DNA from 3 places in the Streptomyces sp. NPDC047049 genome. Region 1 is predicted to be linked to each of the others. Evidence: predicted binding sites of a transcription regulator. Region 1 holds the regulator's gene; each other region holds the start of a gene.
What was found. Region 1 encodes HrcA, which represses chaperone genes, less so after heat shock. Its sites were predicted from a motif close to TTNGCACTCNGNNNNNCNGAGTGCNAA; they were not measured.
Positions count from the first base shown of each region.

Region 2: ABZ851_RS26955 (FmdB family zinc ribbon protein) is a predicted target of HrcA. The motif match lies at 2,749-2,775, and genes of this name have one in related genera.
Region 3: groL (chaperonin GroEL) is a predicted target of HrcA. The motif match lies at 1,790-1,816, and genes of this name have one in related genera.

Region 1 covers NZ_JBEYVM010000002.1:513,322-520,148, forward strand. The annotation lists gene ABZ851_RS06295 (DUF3097 domain-containing protein) at 1-722, opposite strand, end outside; gene ABZ851_RS06300 (MBL fold metallo-hydrolase) at 775-1,509, opposite strand; gene hrcA (heat-inducible transcriptional repressor HrcA) at 1,704-2,720, shown strand; gene dnaJ (molecular chaperone DnaJ) at 2,721-3,857, shown strand; gene ABZ851_RS06315 (nitronate monooxygenase) at 3,955-5,043, shown strand; gene ABZ851_RS06320 (16S rRNA (uracil(1498)-N(3))-methyltransferase) at 5,040-5,783, shown strand; gene ABZ851_RS06325 (histidine triad nucleotide-binding protein) at 5,957-6,316, shown strand; gene ABZ851_RS06330 (ribonuclease Z) at 6,323-6,827, shown strand, end outside.
Region 2 covers NZ_JBEYVM010000015.1:24,209-31,035, reverse strand. The annotation lists gene mscL (large conductance mechanosensitive channel protein MscL) at 1-409, opposite strand, end outside; gene ABZ851_RS26960 (S-methyl-5'-thioadenosine phosphorylase) at 1,280-2,113, opposite strand; gene ABZ851_RS26955 (FmdB family zinc ribbon protein) at 2,366-2,737, opposite strand; gene ABZ851_RS26950 (MFS transporter) at 2,872-4,173, opposite strand; gene ABZ851_RS26945 (potassium/proton antiporter) at 4,536-6,056, opposite strand; gene ABZ851_RS26940 (penicillin acylase family protein) at 6,239-6,827, shown strand, end outside.
Region 3 covers NZ_JBEYVM010000012.1:155,795-162,621, forward strand. The annotation lists gene thrC (threonine synthase) at 1-479, shown strand, start outside; gene ABZ851_RS25055 (MoaD/ThiS family protein) at 603-881, shown strand; gene ABZ851_RS25060 (cold-shock protein) at 1,305-1,508, shown strand; gene groL (chaperonin GroEL) at 1,944-3,569, shown strand; gene ABZ851_RS25070 (hypothetical protein) at 3,883-5,250, opposite strand; gene ABZ851_RS25075 (lasso RiPP family leader peptide-containing protein) at 5,453-5,578, shown strand; gene ABZ851_RS25080 (albusnodin/ikarugamycin family macrolactam cyclase) at 5,749-6,827, shown strand, end outside.

The DNA.
Region 1 (6,827 bases):
GCGCCCGTGTTCTCCGGCCAGCCCAGCGCCCGGCACACCCCGGTCTTCCAGTCCTGCCCGTGCGGAACGGACGGCCAGGCCGCGATCCCGACCGAGGACGGCTTCACCGCCTCCCAGATGTCGATGTAGGGGTGGCCCACCACCAGCGCATGGTCCCCGGTCACCCCGGCCGCGATGCGCGACTCCTTCGAGCCGGGTACGAGATGGTCGACGAGGACGCCGAGGCGGGCGTCCGGGCCGGGGGCGAAGCCGCGGACGATCGCCGGCAGGTCGTCGATGCCCTCCAGGTACTCCACGACCACGCCCTCGATGCGCAGGTCGTCGCCCCACACCCGCTCCACCAGCTCGGCGTCGTGCCGGCCCTCCACATAGATGCGCCCGGCGCGGGCGACCCGTGCGCGGGCGCCGGGCACGGCGAGTGATCCCGATGCCGTACGCGCCGGCGCGGCGGGCGCCGGCCGGTCCTGGGGGCGTACGAGCGTGACCACCCGCCCCTCCAGGAGGAAGCCGCGCGGCTCCATGGGGAAGACCCGGTGCTTGCCGAAGCGGTCCTCCAGGGTGACCGTCGGGCCCTGCGCCGTCTTCTCGCAGCGGATCACGGCGCCGCAGAAGCCCGAGGTGACCTCCTCGACGACCAGATCGGGCTCGGCCGGCACCTCGGGCGCGGGCCGCTGCTTCTTCCACGGTGGGGTGAGGTCCGGGCTGTAGTGCCTGTTCTGCATCGTGTGGGGCCTGTTCCGTCGGGAGGGGGCGGGCAGGGGGTCAGGAGCGGGGTCAGGAAGGCGCCACGCCGAAGCGGGCCGCCAGGGCGTCGCGTTGGGCGCGGACGAAGCGGGCGTCCACCACGGCGCCATGGCCGGGAACGTACCGCGCCTCCTCGCCGCCGAGGGCCAGCAGCCGGTCCAGCGCGCCGGGCCACTGCCGCGGCAGGGCGTCGGGGCCCGCCTGGGGTTCGCCGGACTCCTCGACCAGGTCACCGCAGAAGACGATCTCCGGCTCGCCGCCCCGGCCCGGTACCAGGACCGCCAGATCGTGGGCGGTGTGCCCGGGGCCGACATTGGCGAGCAGCACCTGCCGGTCGCCCAGCTCGACGGTCAGCTGGCCGTGCACCTGGTGGTGCGGGGCGACGAGCAGATCGGCGGCCTCCGCGGCGGCGTCCCGCGCGACGCCGTGCCGGATCGCGTCGTGCCGCAGCTCGTCCTTGCCGCGGCGCAGCAGCTCGCCCAGTCCGGCCGCCCCGAACACCGCGACGCCCGCGAAGGCGGCCGTGCCCAGCACATGATCGAAGTGGGGGTGGGTGAGCGCGATATGCGTCACGTCCCGGCCCAGCACCCCGCGGATCGTCCGGCGCAGATCCGCGCCGTCGCGCAGGGTCGCGCCGGTGTCGACGATCATCACCCCGGTGCTCCCCGCGATCACCCCGATCGTCTCGTCCCAGCCCGGCATCCGGCGCCTGGCGACACCGTCACCGAGCCGTTCCCAGCCGGCCTCTTCCCAAGCAGTACGCATACCGAGACGCTAGCGCCATCGCGATAGCGTTGCCCGACAGATCGGCCGATCACGGTCATCGGACGGGTACTCCGCGCGCCCGCCCTTGCCGCGCCCGTGCTACCCGGCCGTACACTGGCTCAAGGTCTGGCACTCGGCCCGTGTGAGTGCCAGGAGAAACGAAGCGGCGGACGGCCGGACTGGAGGTGCGCGGGATGCTCAGTGAACGCAGGCTGGAGGTGCTGCGCGCCATCGTCCAGGACTACGTCGGGACGGAGGAGCCGGTCGGCTCCAAGGCGCTCACCGAACGCCACCGGCTCGGGGTCTCCCCGGCCACCGTCCGCAACGACATGGCGGTCCTGGAGGACGAGGGGTTCATCGCCCAGCCGCACACCAGCGCCGGGCGGATCCCGACCGACAAGGGCTACCGCCTGTTCGTCGACAAGCTGGCCGGCGTCAAGCCGCTGTCCAGCCCGGAGCGGCGGGCCATCCAGAACTTCCTGGACGGCGCCGTCGACCTCGACGACGTGGTGGGCCGCACGGTCCGGCTGCTGGCGCAGCTGACCCGGCAGGTCGCCGTCGTGCAGTACCCGTCCCTGACCCGGTCCACGGTCCGGCACGTCGAGCTGCTGGCCCTGGCCCCGGCCCGGCTGATGCTCGTACTGATCACGGACACCGGCCGGGTCGAGCAGCGGCTCATCGACTGCCAGGCACCGTTCGGCGAAACCTCCCTGGCGGATCTGCGGGCCCGGCTCAACAGCCGGGTCGTCGGCCGCCGGTTCGCGGATGTGCCGCAGTTGGTGCAGGATCTTCCGGAGTCCTTCGAGCAGGACGACCGCGGCACGGTCTCGACAGTGCTGTCGGTGTTGCTGGAAACTCTGGTGGAAGAGACCGAAGAGCGCCTGATGATCGGCGGCACCGCCAATCTCACGCGCTTCGGACACGATTTCCCCCTGACCATCCGGCCGGTGCTGGAAGCCCTTGAGGAGCATGTGGTGATGCTCAAGCTGCTCGGGGAGGCCAAGGACTCGGGCATGACCGTACGCATCGGGCATGAGAATGCCCATGAAGGCCTGGCGTCCACATCGGTCGTCACGGTCGGCTACGGTTCGGGCGACGAGGCAGTCGCCAAACTCGGCGTGGTCGGACCGACCCGCATGGACTACCCCGGAACGATGGGAGCGGTACGCGCAGTGGCACGTTACGTCGGACAAATCCTCGCGGAGTCGTAAGTGGCCACGGATTACTACTCGGTCCTCGGCATCGGCCGCGACGCCTCGCAGGACCAGATCAAGAAGGCCTTCCGCCGGCTGGCGCGCGAGCTGCACCCGGACGTGAACCCGGATCCGAAGACCCAGGAGCGGTTCAAGGAGATCAACGCCGCTTACGAGGTGCTGTCGGACCCGCAGAAGAAGCAGGTCTACGACCTCGGCGGGGACCCCCTCTCGCAGGCCGGCGGCGGCCAGGGCGCGGGCGGCTTCGGTGCGGGCTTCGGCAACTTCTCCGACATCATGGACGCCTTCTTCGGCACCGCGTCGCAGCGCGGACCGCGCTCGCGCACCCGCCGTGGCCAGGACGCCATGATCCGGCTCGACATCGAGCTGAACGAAGCCGCCTTCGGCACCACCAAGGACATCCAGGTCGACACCGCCGTCGTCTGTACGACCTGCAGCGGTGAGGGCGCGGCCCCCGGCACCTCGGCGCAGACCTGCGACATGTGCCGCGGCCGCGGTGAGGTCTCCCAGGTCACCCGGTCCTTCCTCGGCCAGGTCATGACGTCCAGGCCGTGCCCGCAGTGCCAGGGCTTCGGCACGGTCGTGCCGACGCCGTGCCACGAGTGCGCCGGCGACGGCCGGATCCGCTCGCGCCGCACGCTCACCGTCAAGATCCCGGCCGGTGTCGACAACGGCACCCGCATCCAGCTCGCGGGCGAGGGCGAGGTCGGCCCCGGCGGCGGCCCCGCCGGTGATCTCTACGTGGAGATCCACGAGGTCGCGCACTCGGTCTTCCAGCGGCGCGGCGACGATCTGCACTGCACGGTCACCATTCCCATGACGGCGGCGGCGCTGGGCACGAAGTGCCCGCTGGAGACGCTGGACGGCGTGGAGGAGATCGATGTCCGGCCCGGTACCCAGTCCGGCCAGTCGATTCCGCTGCACCAGCGCGGCGTGACCCATCTGCGCGGCGGCGGCCGGGGCGACCTCATCGTCCACGTCGAGGTGCAGACACCGTCCAAGCTCGACCCCGACCAGGAAGATCTGCTGCGGCGGCTGGCCAAGCTCCGCGGGGAGGAGCGGCCCACGGGGCAGTTCCAGCCCGGACAGCAGGGTCTCTTCTCGCGTCTGAAGGATGCGTTCAACGGGCGATAGCCCCAGGTGAGCCCGGGGGCCGCAGCCGTTCCACCCGGCGGCGCGGCGGCCTCGGCCCCGGTTCGGAACGGTGCGGTGGGCGTGACACGATGTGCTCATGCCCACCGCACTGACCGATCTCTGCCGCCATCCGATCGTGCAGGCCCCGATGGCGGGAGGCGGCTCCGGACCGGAGCTGGCCGCCGCCGTCTGCGGCGCCGGCGGCCTCGGCTTCCTCGCCGCCGGCTACAAAACCGCCGACGGCATGTACCAGGAGATCAAACAGCTGCGGTCGCTGACCGACCGGCCCTTCGGCGTCAACCTCTTCATGCCGCAGCCCTCGCTGGCCGACGGCTCCGTCGTCGAGGTCTACCGCGAACAACTCGCGGGCGAGGCCGCCTGGTACGAGACCGAGCTCGGTGACACCGACGGCCCCATCGACGACGGCTACGAGGCCAAGCTCGCGACCCTGCGGGACGATCCGGTGCCGGTGGTGTCCTTCACCTTCGGCTGCCCCTCGCGCGCCGTCCTCGACTCCTTCGCCGCGGTCGGCACGTACACGGTCGTCACGGTCACCACCGCCGCCGAGGCGCAGGCCGCCCAGTGGTCGGGCGCCGACGCGGTGTGCGTGCAGGGCGTGGAGGCCGGCGGCCACCAGGGCACCCACCGGGACGATCCGCATGCGGACGGGACCGGCTCGGGGCTGGGGCTGCTGGCGCTGCTCGGCCAGGTCCGTGAGGCCGTGCAGATCCCGGTGATCGCCGCGGGCGGGCTGATGCGCGGGGCGCAGATCGCGTCGGTGCTGGCCGCCGGGGCGAGCATGGCGCAGCTGGGCACCGCTTTCCTCGCCACCCCCGAATCGGGCGCCAACCCGCTGCACAAGCAGGCGCTGACCAACCCGCTGTTCACGCATACCGAGCTGACCCGGGCGTTCTCCGGGCGGCCCGCCCGCGGACTGGTCAACCGCTTCCTGCGCGAGCACGGCCCGTATGCCCCGGCCGCCTACCCCGCCGTCCACTACCTCACTTCCACGGTGCGCAAGGCCGCGGCCAAGGCGGGCGACGCGCAGGGCATGAGCCTGTGGGCCGGCCAGGGGCACCGGCTGGCGCGGGAGCTGCCCGCCGGGCGGCTCGTGGACGTACTGGCGGTCGAACTGGACGCGGCGCGCGCCGCGTTGAGCCGCCCACGCGCCGGCGGCGCCGCATGACCGCTCCGGTGTTCCTCGTCGATTCGCTCGCGGACGTACGGGCCGGCGGCACGCTGACCCTGGACGGCCCCGAGGGCCGGCACGCGGTGTCGGTGCGCCGGCTGCGGGCCGGCGAGGAGGTCGTCCTGACGGACGGCCACGGCACCGGCGCGCACGGCACGGTCGCCGCCGTCGAGGGCAAGGACCGGCTCACCGTCGCGGTCGCCGAACTGCGCACCGAGGCGTCGCCGGACCCCACCATCACCGTCGTCCAGGCGCTCCCCAAGGGCGACCGCGGCGAGCTGGCCGTCGAGACGATGACCGAGACCGGTGTGGACGCCATCGTGCCCTGGGCGGCGGCGCGTTGCGTCACCCAGTGGAAGGGTGAGCGGGCCGCCAAGTCACTGGGCAAATGGCGTGCCACGGCCCGTGAGGCGGGCAAGCAGTCGCGCCGGCTGACCTTCCCCGAGGTCGCGGACCCGCTGACCACCAAGCAGGTGGCCACCCTGCTCGCCGACGCCGACTTCGCCGCCGTCCTCCACGAGGAGGGCAGCTCCCCGCTCGCCACCGCAGAACTCCCCGCCGAGGGCCGGATCGTGCTCGTCGTCGGGCCGGAAGGCGGGGTCTCCCCGGAGGAGCTGACCCTCTTCGCCGAGGCGGGCGCCAGGCCCTACCGCCTGGGCACGACCGTGCTGCGCACCTCCACGGCGGGCACCGCGGCCACGGCGCTGCTGCTGGGGCGCACCGGGCGCTGGAGCTAGGGAGACGCGTTCCCCGGCCTTCGGGGTGACGGGCGCTCCCGTGCGGTGTGCGGCCGGGCCGGCGCGGGGACCGCGCGGCGTGGGGTGGGGTGGGCGCCCGGGTACGGCCTGCCCGGTAGCATCCGAGGCCGTGCGCACCGTGCGCAGGACGGATGACCCGGAAGGAGCCACCGGTGGCGGGAGAACCGCAGGCCGACTGCCTGTTCTGCAAGATCGTGGCGAAGGAGGTTCCGGCGACGATCGTCCGGGAGACCGACACCACCGTCGCGTTCCGCGACATCAACCCCCAGGCGCCCACCCACGTCCTGGTGATCCCCAAGGCGCACTACCCGGACGCGGCGAGCCTGGCCGCCGCCGAACCGCAGATCATCGCCGACATACTGCGCGAGTCCCGCGAGGTCGCCGCCGAGGACAAGGTCGAGGACCGGGGCTACCGGGTCGTCTTCAACACCGGCGCCGGAGCGGGCCAGACCGTCTTCCACGCCCACCTGCACGTGCTCGGTGGCCGCGGCCTGCAGTGGCCCCCCGGATAACGCACCGTGTCCGTACGTGAATTGGTGGTCCTGGGCACCGCGAGCCAGGTGCCCACGCGGCACCGCAACCACAACGGCTACGTGCTGCGGTGGGACGGCCAGGGGCTGCTCTTCGACCCCGGCGAGGGAACGCAGCGGCAGATGCTGCGCGCCGGGGTCGCCGCCCACGACCTCCACCGGATCTGTGTCACGCACTTCCACGGCGACCACTCGCTCGGCCTGGCCGGGGTGATCCAGCGGATCAACCTCGACCGGGTGCCGCACCCGGTCACCGCCCACTACCCGGCCAGCGGCGAGCACTTCTTCGAGCGGCTGCGCTATGCCACCGCGTACCGGGAGACGGTCCGGCTGGTCCAGCGGCCGGTGGCCGTGGACGGGGAGCTGGAGCGCTCGGCGGCGTACGTCCTGGAGGCGCGCAAGCTCTCGCACCCGGTCGAGTCGTACGGCTACCGGCTCATCGAACCGGACGCGCGCCGGATGCTGCCGGAGCGGCTGGCGGCGCACGGCATCG
Region 2 (6,827 bases), on a different contig from region 1:
TGAGCAGCTGGATCTCGGTCGGGTCCGCGGGGATGCTCTCGTCCGCCTTCCTGGCCGTCTGGCGCTCCTTCCACTTGTTGATCGGAAGGATCATGAGGAAGTAGACGACCGCGGCGGTGATCAGGAACGTCAGGGCGGCGCTGAGCACCGAGCCCCAGAGGATGTAAATACCGTCGGCGAAGGCGCCCGTCTTGGGATCCTTGGCGCAGGTCTCGGTCAGGCAGGACTGGTAGTGATCGAGATTCTGCGAACCGAGCGCGCCGACGATCGGGTTGATGATGCCCTTGACCACGGCGTTCACGATGTTCGTGAAGGCAGCACCGACGACCACCGCGACCGCGAGTTCGATGACGTTGCCGCGCATCAGGAATTCCTTGAATCCCTGCAGGACGCCCTTGCTCTCGCTCACCTGACAGCCTCTTTCCACGCTCACTACGGATGGTGCACCAACAGTCAGCACCGCAACTTACGTCAGGGCAGGGCGGAGGTGTCCAGTCCTGCCCCGTGCACCGGCGATCGGCCGGAGCCCTGGTGCCCGTCCGGCGGAGGGCATCGACTCCGCGGACGCCGTGGACGGATACCGCGGTGGTGGTGCGGTGAGCGCGACCCCATTGGCGCGCGGCGGATGCCCCGCCATGCGGAGCAGTGTGGCGTGCGGGGAGTACGGATGCCACTTGATCTCGGTGCATGGTCACCGCCCTCCCGCGGCCGTGGCCGACGGGCAGCCGGGGACGGGCGCGGCTCGTACGGCACCGTACGAGGCTCCACAGGCCAGTGCCGCGGCGGTCAGGGCCAGGCCGGCGGCCAGCATCCGCTGCCGCGTGCTCCCGCCCCGTCGGCGCCGGCCGCCGCCGGCCCGTACGGGAGAGAAGTGCGGCACGTCACACCGCGGGGGAGGGGGGAGCGGCGGAGAGAGAAGGGCGGGGTCGGCCCGGGGAGGGAAAGGAGGCGGGGAGCACGGAGAGAAAGGAGAGAGGGGAGAGGGAGACGAGGGAGGAGCGGAAGGGGTATGCGGCATCGTAGGCACCACCTGCGGTGAGAGGTCGGAGGGACCGGGCTCACCACCGTGCCGGAATCCGCTCCCGCCCGCTCCGGGCTGTGGACGACCCCGCCCCTGTGGACAACCCGGCCACCCGCAAGGGGGAGGCCGGGCAGTGCGCCGAAGCCGTGACGGCAGGCAGATCCCAGGGCGTGACGGCAGGCAGGTTCGAGCGGCGTTACGGCAGTTCCGAGGCGGTTACGGCAGGCAGTTCCGATACGGCAGACAGTTCCGATGCCGTTACGGCAGGTCGATGCCCAGGTCCCAGCCGGTGTGGACCTCGGTGCACAGGCAGGCGCGGGAAGCGGTGTCCGGGAGGGCGGCGACCGCGTCGAACAGGACCTCCCGCAGCCGGCCCACGTTCTCGGCGAACACCCGGAAGACCTCCTCGTGGGAGACGCCGTCGCCGGTCTCCGTGCCCGCGTCCAGGTCGGTGACCAGGGCCAGGGAGGTGTAGCACAGGCTCAGTTCGCGGGCCAGGACGGCTTCGGGGTGGCCGGTCATGCCGACCACCGACCAGCCCTGGGCGGCGTGCCAGCGCGATTCGGCGCGGGTCGAGAAGCGGGGGCCTTCGATCACGACCAGGGTGCCGCCGTCGACGGGTTCCCAGTCCCGGCCGCGGGCCGCCTTGAGGGAGGCCTGCCGCCCGGTGGGGCAGTACGGGTCGGCGAAGGTCAGGTGGACGACATTGGGGATCTGCCCGTCGGGAAGCGGCTCGCCGTCGAAGTAGGTCTGGGGGCGGGCCTTGGTGCGGTCGACGAGCTGGTCGGGGACCAGGAGCGTGCCGGGGCCGTATTCGGTGCGCAGACCGCCGACCGCGCACGGGGCGAGGACCTGGCGCACACCGAGCGAGCGCAGGGCCCAGAGGTTGGCGCGGTAGTTGATGCGGTGCGGCGGAAGGTGGTGGCCGCGGCCGTGCCGGGGGAGGAACGCGACCCGGCGGCCGGCGATCTCTCCCAGGAACAGCGAGTCGCTGGGGCGCCCGTAGGGGGTGTCCACCGTGACCTCGGTCACGTCGTCGAGGAAGGAGTAGAAACCCGATCCGCCGATTACGCCAATCTCCGCGTCAGCCATGCCGGTCACACTATCGGGGTACGGCGGCCGGAGTGGGCGGGTGCCGCAGACGCAAGAAATCCGTAAGCCGGAGGACGGCCGGCGAAGGCAGCGCAAGCCGCAAGGCAGAGCAACCGCAAGGCAGAGCAACCGCAAGGCAGCGCAAGGCGTAAGGCAGCGCAATGCGTAAGGCAGCGCAAGCCGTCAGCCGACGGTGGGGACTGAAGCAACAAGCCCCGCCGTCGATGACGGCGGGGCCCGGAGAGCTGGGGGTCAGGCCGCGGAGCTGGCGCCCGAGGTGCTGCCGGACGACGACGCGGCGGCCGGGGCCTTGGACTTGCTGTCCGAGCCGCCGGACGAGGAGCCCGGCGAAGAGCTCGACGAGGAGTCGGAGGAACCCGAGGAGTCCGACGAGGACGTGCTGCCCGAGGTGGCGGCGTTCTTCCCGGGGCTGCTGCTGGACGACGAGCCGCGGCTGTCGTTGCGGTAGAAGCCGGAGCCCTTGAAGACGATGCCGACCGCGGAGAACACCTTCTTGAGGCGTCCCTGGCAGCCGGGGCACTCGGTGAGCGAGTCATCGGTGAACTTCTGCACCGCCTCGAGGCCCTCGCCGCACTCGGTGCACTGGTACTGGTACGTCGGCACTTGTCTTCCTCCTGGCACTCTCACTCGATGAGTGCTAACGACGCTCCATATTGCAGTATTCCCGCCCGTCAGTCCACCGTGGACCGCCGTACGGTGACCGACTCCACGTTCCGTCAGACGTCCGGCAGGGGCCGTCAGACGCGCGCCAGCTCTCGTTCCCGGTCGTCGGAAACGGCTGTGACCTGCGCGTTCGCACCGTCTGCCGGGGCACCCGCAGCCTGGGCCGACGAGCGGGGCAGCAGATGGGCGCGGAGCGTCAGCAGCACGGTCAGGGCCAGTGCCGTACCGGCCAGCGGCACCAGGAATCCGGTGCTCGGCCCGAAGCCGTCCGCGAGCTGCCCCGCGGAGGTGGCCGCGGCCGCCTGGCCCAGGGCGACCGCCCCGGTCAGCCAGGTGAAGGCCTCGGTCCGGGCGGCGGCCGGCACCAGCGACTCGACCAGCGTGTAGCCGGTGATCAGGGCCGGTGCGATGCACAGGCCGACGACCAGGCCGACCGCGCCGAGCAGCGGCAGTGCGGTCACCGCCCACAATGGGGTGGTGGCCAGGGCCAGCAGCCCGTAGGCGACCAGCAGCCGGCGCCGCGGGCCGACCTTCCAGGTGATCGCGCCACAGGCGATACCGGCGAGCATGTTGCCGCCCGCGAAGATCCCGTAGAGCACGCCGTTGATGCCGGGCTGGCCGATGTGCTGGGTGAAGGCGGTCAGCGAGACCTGCATCCCGCCGAAGACGGCGCCGATGCCGAGGAACGCCACGATCAGGACGCGCACGCCGGGCACCGACAGCGCCGAGACGCGCGGCCGGTCCCCGGCCTGCGGACGGTGCACCGGCGGCTGGCTGCGCCGCTGGGAGGCGAACAGCAGCCCGCCGGCCAGCGTCAGCGCGGCCTCGGCGACCAGACCGGCCGCGGGGTGGATGCCGGTGCACAGCGCGGTCGCCAGCACGGGGCCGACGACGAAGGTGAACTCGTCGGTGACCGACTCGAAGGCGGCGGCGGTCGGCATCAGCGGGCTGCCGCCGAGCCGGGAGGCCCAGCGGGCCCGCACCATCGGGCCGACCTGCGGTGTCGAGGCGCCCGTGGGGACGGCCACCGCGATCAGCGCCCACAGGGGGGCGTGGGCGAGGGCGAGGGTGATCAGTGCGGCGACGCCGGCGACGTGCACCAGTACGCCGGGGATCAGCACCGCGCGCTGGCCGAAACGGTCGGCGAGCTTGCCGCTCTGCGGGGCGAACAGGGCCATGGACACACCGGTGGCGGCGGAGACCGCGCCTGCGGTGCCGTACGAGCCGGTGGTCGATTCGACGAGCAGCACGATGCCGATCGTCAGCATGGCGAAGGGCTGCCGGGCCAGAAAGCCGGGCAGCAGGAATGTCCATGCACCAGGGGTGCGGAGCAGTGGTCCGTATCCGGAACGGGATTCCTTGACCGCGGATGCCACGGCCGGGCCTTTCTGCCGCCTGGTAGCGCGCCACCCGCGAGGTCGTCACGGGTACGCGCCGAGAGCTGTCCTCTCGCGCAGGACCGAGTGATACCGCGTGGTCCGCACCGAGAGGGTGGCTGCGTGTGGCAGGAGGACCGCGGCCGCCGAGCGGTCGCGCCAGCTCTGCATCAGGCAGAGTTGGTTCGTCGATGTTGCCTTTTCATACTACAGGCCATCGCGAGGCAAGCCCTGGGATTGGCCTGGGCTTCAGGTAAATTTCCTTGGGATCCGTGGAGATCTGCAGCACATTTCCCGCACTCCGGGGGCCTGCCCCCCCCGGGAGCCTTCCCTGAAGCCCTCGCCCCGCGCCCGTCCGGGCCTCAGTGGTGCCGGTGCTCCCGCCGCCCCGCGGGCCCGCCCGTCCCCAGCCAGCCGGCCAGCTTGCCGCCCTGGGAGACCGCCTGCAGCCGTCGCTCGGCCGCGTCGCGCACCGGATCGGTGGCGACCACCAGCAGTTCGTCGCCGCGCCGCAGCACCGTCGAGGGCGACGGCACGAAGCTGGAGCCGTCCCGGACGACGAGGGTGACCGCGGCGCCCGCGGGCATCCGCAGCTCACCGACCTCGACGCCGTGCATACGGGACGCCGGGCCGATGGACGTGGACAGCAGATGGCCGCGCAGCCGTTCCAGGGGAGCGGACTCGATGCCCAGGTCGGCGGCCTCCTCGTCGTCGCCCAGCTGCAGCCGCCTGGCGAGCCAGGGCAGCGTCGGCCCCTGGATCAGGGTGTAGACGACGACCAGGACGAAGACGATGTTGAAGACCCGGTCGCTGCCGGGAACGTCGCCCACCATCGGGATCGTGGCCAGCACGATCGGCACCGCGCCGCGCAGTCCGGCCCATGACAGCAGGGTCTTCTCCGGCCAGGGCACCCGGAACGGCATCAGCGCCACAAAGACGGACATCGGCCTGGCCACGAGCGTGAGGATCATGCCGATCAGCAGCGCGGGCACGAAGTCGTCCAGCAGGTTGTGCGGGGTGACCAGCAGGCCGAGCAGTACGAACATCCCGATCTGGCCGATCCAGCCCAGGCCTTCGGCGAAGCCGCGGGTGGCCGGGGCGTGCGGCAGCTTGGCGTTGCCGAGGACCACCGCGGCCAGGTAGACGGCGAGGAAGCCCGAGCCGTGCGCCAGCGCACCGGCCGCGTAGGCGGAGACCGCGATGGCCATGACCGCGATCGGGTAGAGGCCCGACGCGGGCAGTGCCACGTGCCGCAGGCCGTAGGCGCCGAGCCAGCCGATAGCCAGTCCGAGCGCGGCGCCGATCGCCAGTTCCAGGGCGATCTCGCCGAGCAGGAGGTACCAGTGTTCGACCGGCCCCGCGGTGGAGAAGGCGACGACGAGGATGACCACGGGGGCGTCGTTGAGGCCGGATTCGGCTTCGAGCACCCCGGTCAGGCGGGCCGGCAGCGGCACGCTGCGCAGGACGGAGAAGACGGCCGCGGCATCCGTGGACGAGACCACGGCGCCGATCAGCAGCGCCTGCCGCCAGTCGAGCCCGGCCAGGTAGTGCGCTCCGGCCGCGGTGACCCCCACGCTCACCGCGACGCCGACCGTCGACAGCGAGACCGCCCGGGGCAGCGCCGGCCTGATCTCTTTCCACTTGGTGCCCAGACCGCCCTCGGCGAGGATCACGACCAGCGCGGTATAGCCGAGGAGTTGGGTGAGCTCGGCATTGTCGAAGACGACACCGCCCAGGCCGTCCTGGCCTATGGCGATGCCTATCCCCAGGTAGATGAGCAGGCTGGGGAGCCCGCTGCGCGAGGAGAGCCGTACCGCGGCAACCGCGATGAGCAGTACGAGCGAGCAGAACAGCAGGAGTTCGTTGAGGTGGTCGACAGACAGGAGCTGGTCCTTCCTCGCACGGGTTACCGGAGGGGCTTTCCTTACCGTATCTAGTTACTGAGGCTAACAATTTACCATTACTTGAAGGTTGGAGGTGCTGGCGGTGACTCCGCGTAGGGGTAGCCGGACCCGTGCGCCTATGGTTGCTCCAGCACTCCCACCCTGCCCCTCGAAGGACCGAGATGCCCGCCAACAAGTCCGGCCCAGTCCCCAGGAAGAAGAAGGGGCGGCGCGGCCGCCTCGTCGCGATCACGGTCGTGCTGCTGCTCGTGGCGGGCATCGGCTTCGGCGCGTTCTGGGGGGTCAGTACCGTCCGCGCCTCCTTCCCGCAGACCACCGGCTCGCTCAAACTCCCGGGCCTGGCCAACCCGGTGGATGTCGTCCGCGACGGCAACGGCATTCCGCAGATCTACGCCGACACCGACGAAGACCTCTTCCGTGCCCAGGGGTACGTCCAGGCCCAGGACCGCTTCTGGGAGATGGACGTACGGCGCCACATGACCTCCGGCCGGCTCTCGGAGATGTTCGGCAAGAGCGAGGTCAAGACCGACTCGTTCCTGCGCACCCTCGGCTGGCACGACGTGGCGCAGAAGGAGTACGACACCAAGCTGTCGCCCAGCACCAAGAAGTACCTCCAGTCCTACTCCGCCGGCGTCAACGCCTACCTCAAGGACCACGAGGGTTCGGCGGTGTCCCTGGAGTACGCGGCGCTGGACTTCCAGAACGACTACAAGCCCCAGAAGTGGACGCCGGTCGACTCGGTGGCCTGGC
Region 3 (6,827 bases), on a different contig from region 1:
AGCTGATCGCCCTCGGCCTGGTCGAGGACAAGCCGTACAAGATCTTCGGCGCCCAGGCGGAGGGCTGCTCCCCGGTGTCCGCGGCCTTCAAGGACGGGCACGACGTGGTCCGCCCGCAGAAGCCGAAGACCATCGCCAAGTCGCTGGCGATCGGCAACCCGGCCGACGGCCCGTACGTGCTCGACATCGCCCGCCGCACGGGCGGCGCGGTCGAGGACGTCAACGACGAGCAGATCGTGGACGCGATCAAGCTGCTGGCCAGGACGGAAGGCATCTTCGCGGAGACCGCGGGCGGCGTGACCGTCGGCGTGACCAAGAAGCTGATCGAGGACGGCGTGCTCGACCCGTCCCTGACCACCGTCGTCCTGAACACCGGAGACGGCCTCAAGACGCTGGACGCGGTCGCCCCGACCTCCGGTCCCACGGCCACGATCCGTCCGGACCTGGACGCGTTCCGCGCGGCCGGCCTGGCCGGCTGAGGCCGCCGGCCCCGTCCGCGCACGGGGCCGCGCCACCTCCGCCGCGAGGCCGCCGGCCCGTCCGCCACGAGGCCGCGCCACCGTCCCCGAACTCGTACTCCGCAATACCCGGAAGGCAGAACCATGAGCGTGAAGGTCCGCATCCCCACCATCCTCCGCACCTACACCGGCGGCCAGGCCGAGGTCGCCGCCGAGGGCGCGACCCTCTCCGAGGTGATCGCCGACCTGGAGCAGAACCACCAGGGCATCGCCGCCCGGGTGCTCGACGACGCCGGCAAGCTGCGCCGCTTCGTGAACGTCTACGTCAACGACGACGACGTGCGCTTCGAGCAGGGCCTTCAGACGCCGACCCCGGACGGTGCGGGCGTCTCGATCATTCCGGCGGTAGCCGGAGGCTGCTGATTTGCGCCAATTCTTGGCCTGCTTGACCGGAATTGCCCCGTCCGCCAGAAAGCGGACGGGGCAATTCCATGTTGTGAAAGGAGATACCATTGGGGTGATACCCCTCCGCTATAGCGCGTGCGTGTGCCGAACGCATATGAGATCGCGATCAGTTGTGCCCAAAGTGTGGGCAACATATGTCGCTTAGGTGAGCTATGCCCGGCCCGACTTGCCCGGGAGAACCGGGATTTCGCCGCATATAGCCGATTCTCCGGCCCCAGAATTCTCGTCCGATTGACCTGTTGCGCTGGGCATCTGTGCAGATACATTCAGCGGCGGTCGACGCGTTCCGGCGCACACCCCACAGGGCTTTCATGGGGTGAGGTCTGACCCGGGTCCGCGGAGTGCGGTCCTGCGCAAGGGCCAGTAATAGGGGAGTTAGGCATGGCTCAGGGCACCGTCAAGTGGTTCAACGCGGAGAAGGGGTACGGCTTCATCGCGGTCGACGGTGGTGCGGATGTTTTCGTCCACTACAGCGCGATCCAGATGGACGGTTACCGCACCCTTGAGGAGGGTCAGCGGGTCGAGTTCGAGATCTCGCAGGGCCAGAAGGGGCCGCAGGCGGACATGGTCCGGGTGGCCGGCTGAGGCGCCGACCGACTGCTGCGTAGTGAAGGCCCGTACCCCTGAGGGGTGCGGGCCTTCTGCTGTCCGCTGACGGCGGCCTTCGGCTGTCGCCACGCCCGTCGACCGCTGTTCGCTGTCCGCTGTCGGCGGACGGGCGGGTGCGGGGCGGGTGCGGGCTGCGGGCCGGCGGACCCCGGGGGACCTGCCTCACCCGTCATTCCCACGGGGCTCGGGCGCCACCCCGATGGGAGGCATCTTCGAAGCTGCCTTGCACTCACGGGGGGCGAGTGCTAATCATTGCGTTAGCACTCTCCCAGTGAGAGTGACAACGAAGGACCGGGTCGGTGAGGCCCGTAGGCCGGGTGGGGCAAGGAACCACACAGGTCTGCAGGTCGTCCGTCGCGGGCGCCAGCCAGGTCCGGAGCAATCCACCCCAGTCCGGGAGGACCACTTCACATGGCCAAGATCATCGCGTTCGACGAGGAGGCACGGCGCGGTCTCGAGCGCGGGATGAACCAGCTCGCCGACGCCGTCAAGGTCACCCTCGGCCCCAAGGGCCGCAACGTCGTCCTCGAGAAGAAGTGGGGCGCCCCCACGATCACCAACGATGGTGTGTCCATCGCCAAGGAGATCGAGCTCGAGGACCCGTACGAGAAGATCGGCGCCGAGCTGGTCAAGGAGGTCGCGAAGAAGACGGACGACGTCGCCGGTGACGGCACGACGACCGCGACCGTCCTGGCCCAGGCTCTGGTCCGCGAGGGCCTGCGCAACGTCGCCGCCGGCGCCAACCCGATGGCCCTCAAGCGCGGCATCGAGCGCGCCGTCGAGGCCGTCTCCGCCGCCCTGCTGGAGCAGGCCAAGGACGTGGAGACCAAGGAGCAGATCGCTTCGACCGCCTCCATCTCCGCCGCTGACACCCAGATCGGCGAGCTGATCGCCGAGGCCATGGACAAGGTCGGCAAGGAAGGCGTCATCACCGTCGAGGAGTCCCAGACCTTCGGTCTGGAGCTGGAGCTCACCGAGGGTATGCGCTTCGACAAGGGCTACATCTCGGCGTACTTCGCGACCGACATGGAGCGCATGGAAGCCGCGCTCGACGACCCGTACATCCTGATCGTCAACTCGAAGATCAGCAACGTGAAGGACCTGCTCCCGCTGCTGGAGAAGGTCATGCAGTCGGGCAAGCCCCTGCTGATCATCGCCGAGGACGTCGAGGGCGAGGCCCTGTCGACCCTGGTCGTCAACAAGATCCGTGGCACCTTCAAGTCCGTCGCCGTCAAGGCCCCGGGCTTCGGTGACCGCCGCAAGGCCATGCTCGGCGACATCGCCATCCTCACCGGTGGCACCGTCATCTCCGAGGAGGTCGGCCTCAAGCTGGAGAACGCCGGTCTCGAACTGCTCGGCCGCGCCCGCAAGGTCGTCATCACCAAGGACGAGACCACCATCGTCGACGGTGCCGGCGACAGCGAGCAGGTCCAGGGCCGGGTCAACCAGATCCGCGCCGAGATCGAGAACAGCGACTCGGACTACGACCGCGAGAAGCTGCAGGAGCGTCTGGCGAAGCTGGCCGGCGGCGTGGCCGTCATCAAGGCCGGTGCCGCCACCGAGGTCGAGCTCAAGGAGCGCAAGCACCGCATCGAGGACGCCGTTCGCAACGCGAAGGCGGCCGTCGAAGAGGGCATCGTCGCCGGTGGTGGCGTGGCCCTGCTCCAGGCCTCCTCGGTCTTCGAGAAGCTGGACCTGGACGGCGACGAGGCCACCGGCGCCAACGCCGTGAAGCTCGCGCTGGAGGCCCCGCTCAAGCAGATCTCCGTCAACGGCGGCCTTGAGGGCGGCGTCGTGGTGGAGAAGGTGCGCAACCTGCCCGTGGGTCACGGCCTCAACGCCGCGACCGGCGACTACGTCGACATGATCGCCGAGGGCATCATCGACCCGGCCAAGGTCACGCGCTCCGCGCTGCAGAACGCCGCCTCCATCGCGGCGCTGTTCCTCACCACCGAGGCCGTCATCGCCGACAAGCCGGAGAAGGCCGCCGCGGCGGGCGCTCCGGGCGGCATGCCGGGCGGTGACATGGACTTCTGATCCTCGCGGATCAGACACCGGTCCTCCCGGACCGCACGTCCAGACGTACGTCGGGGCGGCACCCTCCTCCCAGGGGGTGCCGCCCCGGCGGCGTTTTCGGGGGCGTCCGGCGTCGGCTGCGGCTGGGACGTGTCTTTCGGACAGGACGCTTCACTACACGGTGACGTCCGGCCCGGCGAGGGCCGCTCGCGCCTCTTGGATGCCCGGGGCGCCGGATGCAGATACAGGACGCGATCGTGTCCGGGGCGAGTGCTGCTCTCAGAGCGGCCCGAGGCCAGTGACGTACCGAGTGGAGGCGGAGCCACCCGTCGGATCAGGCGTCGGCGAGGAAGTCGATGGCGCGTTCATCCAGTTCGGCCGCGCAGCGTACGCCGCGGGCGCGGAATCGGGCGAGGTCGCCGCGCATGCGGGTGACTGCCTTGCGGGTGCGCACGGACCGTACGCCGTCCATGTGGTCGAGGGCCCGGTTCCAGGTGGTGCACGCTTGCTCGATCTGGCCGCGCTTGAGCTGCATCTCGGCGCCGGCGACCAGGTCCAGGGCGACGATGCGGGCGTAGGTGCCCGCGGGGCGGGCGCCGGCGGCGCGGTCGTAGTGCTCGGCGGCGGTGCGGTGGTCGCCGAGCGTCTCGTAGACCTTGGCGTTGCGCGAGTACACCGACGCGGCCGGAGGCCCCCAGGCCAGGGCCCAGAACGGCACTTCGTCGCCGGGGCCGGCGGTCAGCAGGGTGCTCGCCCGCTCGGCTTCGGCAAGGGCGGCCGTGCGCCGTCCGGCCTTGGCCAGGGTGTGGGCGTGGACGACGCGGAAGAGGGATTCGGTCTGGGCGTCGACCTTGCCGTTGGCGTGGTTCAGCCCCGTCTCGGCCAGGCCGAGACAGTGTTCGGGACGGTGCAACTTGAGCCCTTGCATGGCCATCGTGCGCATCACGAACCCGTCGTGCCCGGTGACGCCGGATTCGACGGCGAGTGCGTAGGACTGAAGGTAATAGCGCTGCGCGAGGCCCTGCTGGCCTGCGTCGTAGGACTTCCAGCCCAGCAGATGCACGCCACGGGAGGCGGCGGAGAGCATCTGCTGACGCAGTTCCTCGGTGCGGAAGCGCCCCCTGCACAGTGGCGCGACGTCGTCGCGCAGGTACTGAACGAGCGCGCTGCGGCCGTGCTGTCCGCCGTGGCGTTCGTCCATCTCGGAGAAGACACGCACCATGTCGCGCACGGCGGCGACTTCGGCCATGCCAACGGTGTGGCCGCTGCGGGCCGCGGCGGTGCGGTCGGCGATCTCCTGTACGTAGGACAGGGGCAGGGCGGCGGCGGCCACCGAATAGGCGGAGGTGGTGAGGAAACGGCGGCGGTCCAACTCGAACCTCCACATCGGCAGTAGGGCGTCGATCGGGTCGTCCTCAAGAGCCAGCCCGATGCTGTCATCCTCCTCCGGCGGGGCCAGCCCGAGGTCGGCCGGGGTGAGCAGACGGCCGAGCCGCCTGGACAGCGCGACGGCGAGGTAGCGGCCGGTGTCGCCTTGGGGTGTGACGCCGGCGATCCAGTGCTCGACGGTCGACTTGTTGGTGCGTAAAGCCGTGCCGCACTCGGCGGCCACCGTGCGCACAGCCATGGCCACGGCTGCATAGGTCAGGCCGGACTCGGCGACGAGCTCTTTGAGCTGCTGGTTCGGCGTGCGCGTGGCCATGGGAGCACCTGCCCGTATACCCGATATACCTCTTGCCCTGCCCGCCACCGTACCGCCGTACCCCGGCCGTGGGTTGACTGTTCATCAGGCCGAGCGGCGGGGGCCAAGCGGTTCTCCCGTCCCCACCGTTCGACCCGGTACGGACGTCTGCCTCGCGCCCACTGGAGGGTTCGGGGGACACAAGAACCTGGAGGTTTCGATCATGGAGCAGACCACCAAGCCTGTCTACAGCGCGCCGGTCGTCCTGGACGCCGGAGACATCGCCGAGGTGACGCTGGGCACGAACAACTTCGACACCGCCGACGACACCCAGTACAAGAACGCCTGACCCGCGTTCTGCCCGGAGCCGACGGGGCCACGTGCCACGGCCGGCACCGGGGTGTGAGAGAGCGCCGGGCCCGCGACGGTCGTGCTGAGGCACGGCCTGAAGCGGCCCGGCGCCCGCTCTTTGACCACCGAAAGCGATGGACACCACGAACTTCGAGAAAGCGGGCGGCAATGCGGTGGAGTACGGGTTGGTACGGAGGTAGCCGGTACGGCCGGCTTCCGCGCAGCGGGCGCCCGGTGCCGGGCCTGGAGACGACATGGACGGTCAACTGGCCCGCGCCGCGGGTCCGGGCGGCGGGCTCGGGCGCGCTGGCGGTGGCGGTCGTCGGCGATTGCGGCGCCGATGACCAGCAGTTCCAGGAGTCACTGACGGCGGTGCGATCGGAAAGCTGGCGGGCGCTGACTCGCTGGCCCGGCTCCTACCTGACCATCGCCCGCAGCGGCGACCAGTTGGCAGTGCTCGGTGACCTGGCCGGTCAGCACCCGGTGTACTGGCGGACCGACGGCGCCGGGACATGGTGGTCGACCTCCGCTACCGCGCTGGCGGCGCTGGACGGGGCTCCGGTTGATCCGACCGCGCTGGCCGCCCACCTCGCCCTGGCCCAGCCGGACGTCCTGGGGCAGCGGAGCCTGCACCGCTCGGTGAGCCGGGTGCCGACCGGGCACCTGCTGCTGATCGGCCCGCAGGGCGCGGGCGCTCTCCGGTACGAGCCGGCCGAGTACGAGCCGGTGGAACTGCGCGATGCCGCACCGAGGGTGCGCGCCGCATTATCCGAAGCCGTCGGTCTTCGATGCGACGGCCGACCTGTCAGCGCGGACCTGGCGGGGCTGGACTCCACCACGCTGACCTGCCTGGCCGCCCAGCGCGGCGCGGTGACCGCGGTGACGTTCGCCGACGCACGTCTGCGGGACGACGACCTGGCGTATGCAGTCCGCACCGCGGCCACGGTGCCGGGCCTCGCGCACCGCACAGTGCCGGGGAGCCCGGAGACCGTCTACTACGCCGGCCTTGAGGACCTTCCGGCACTGCCGGTCACCGACGCCCCGAACGCGTACGTGGTGACCGCCTCCATCAAGCGGACCGTCCTGGATACGGTCGCCGGACGCCACACCGCGGGCGTGCACCTGACCGGGGCGGCCGGGGACACGGCACTGTCCGCGCCCTCGTCCTACCTGGCCGATCTCCTGCGCGAGCGCCGGCATCATCGTGCCTGGCAGCACGCACAGGCCCACGCTCGGCTCCGGCACAC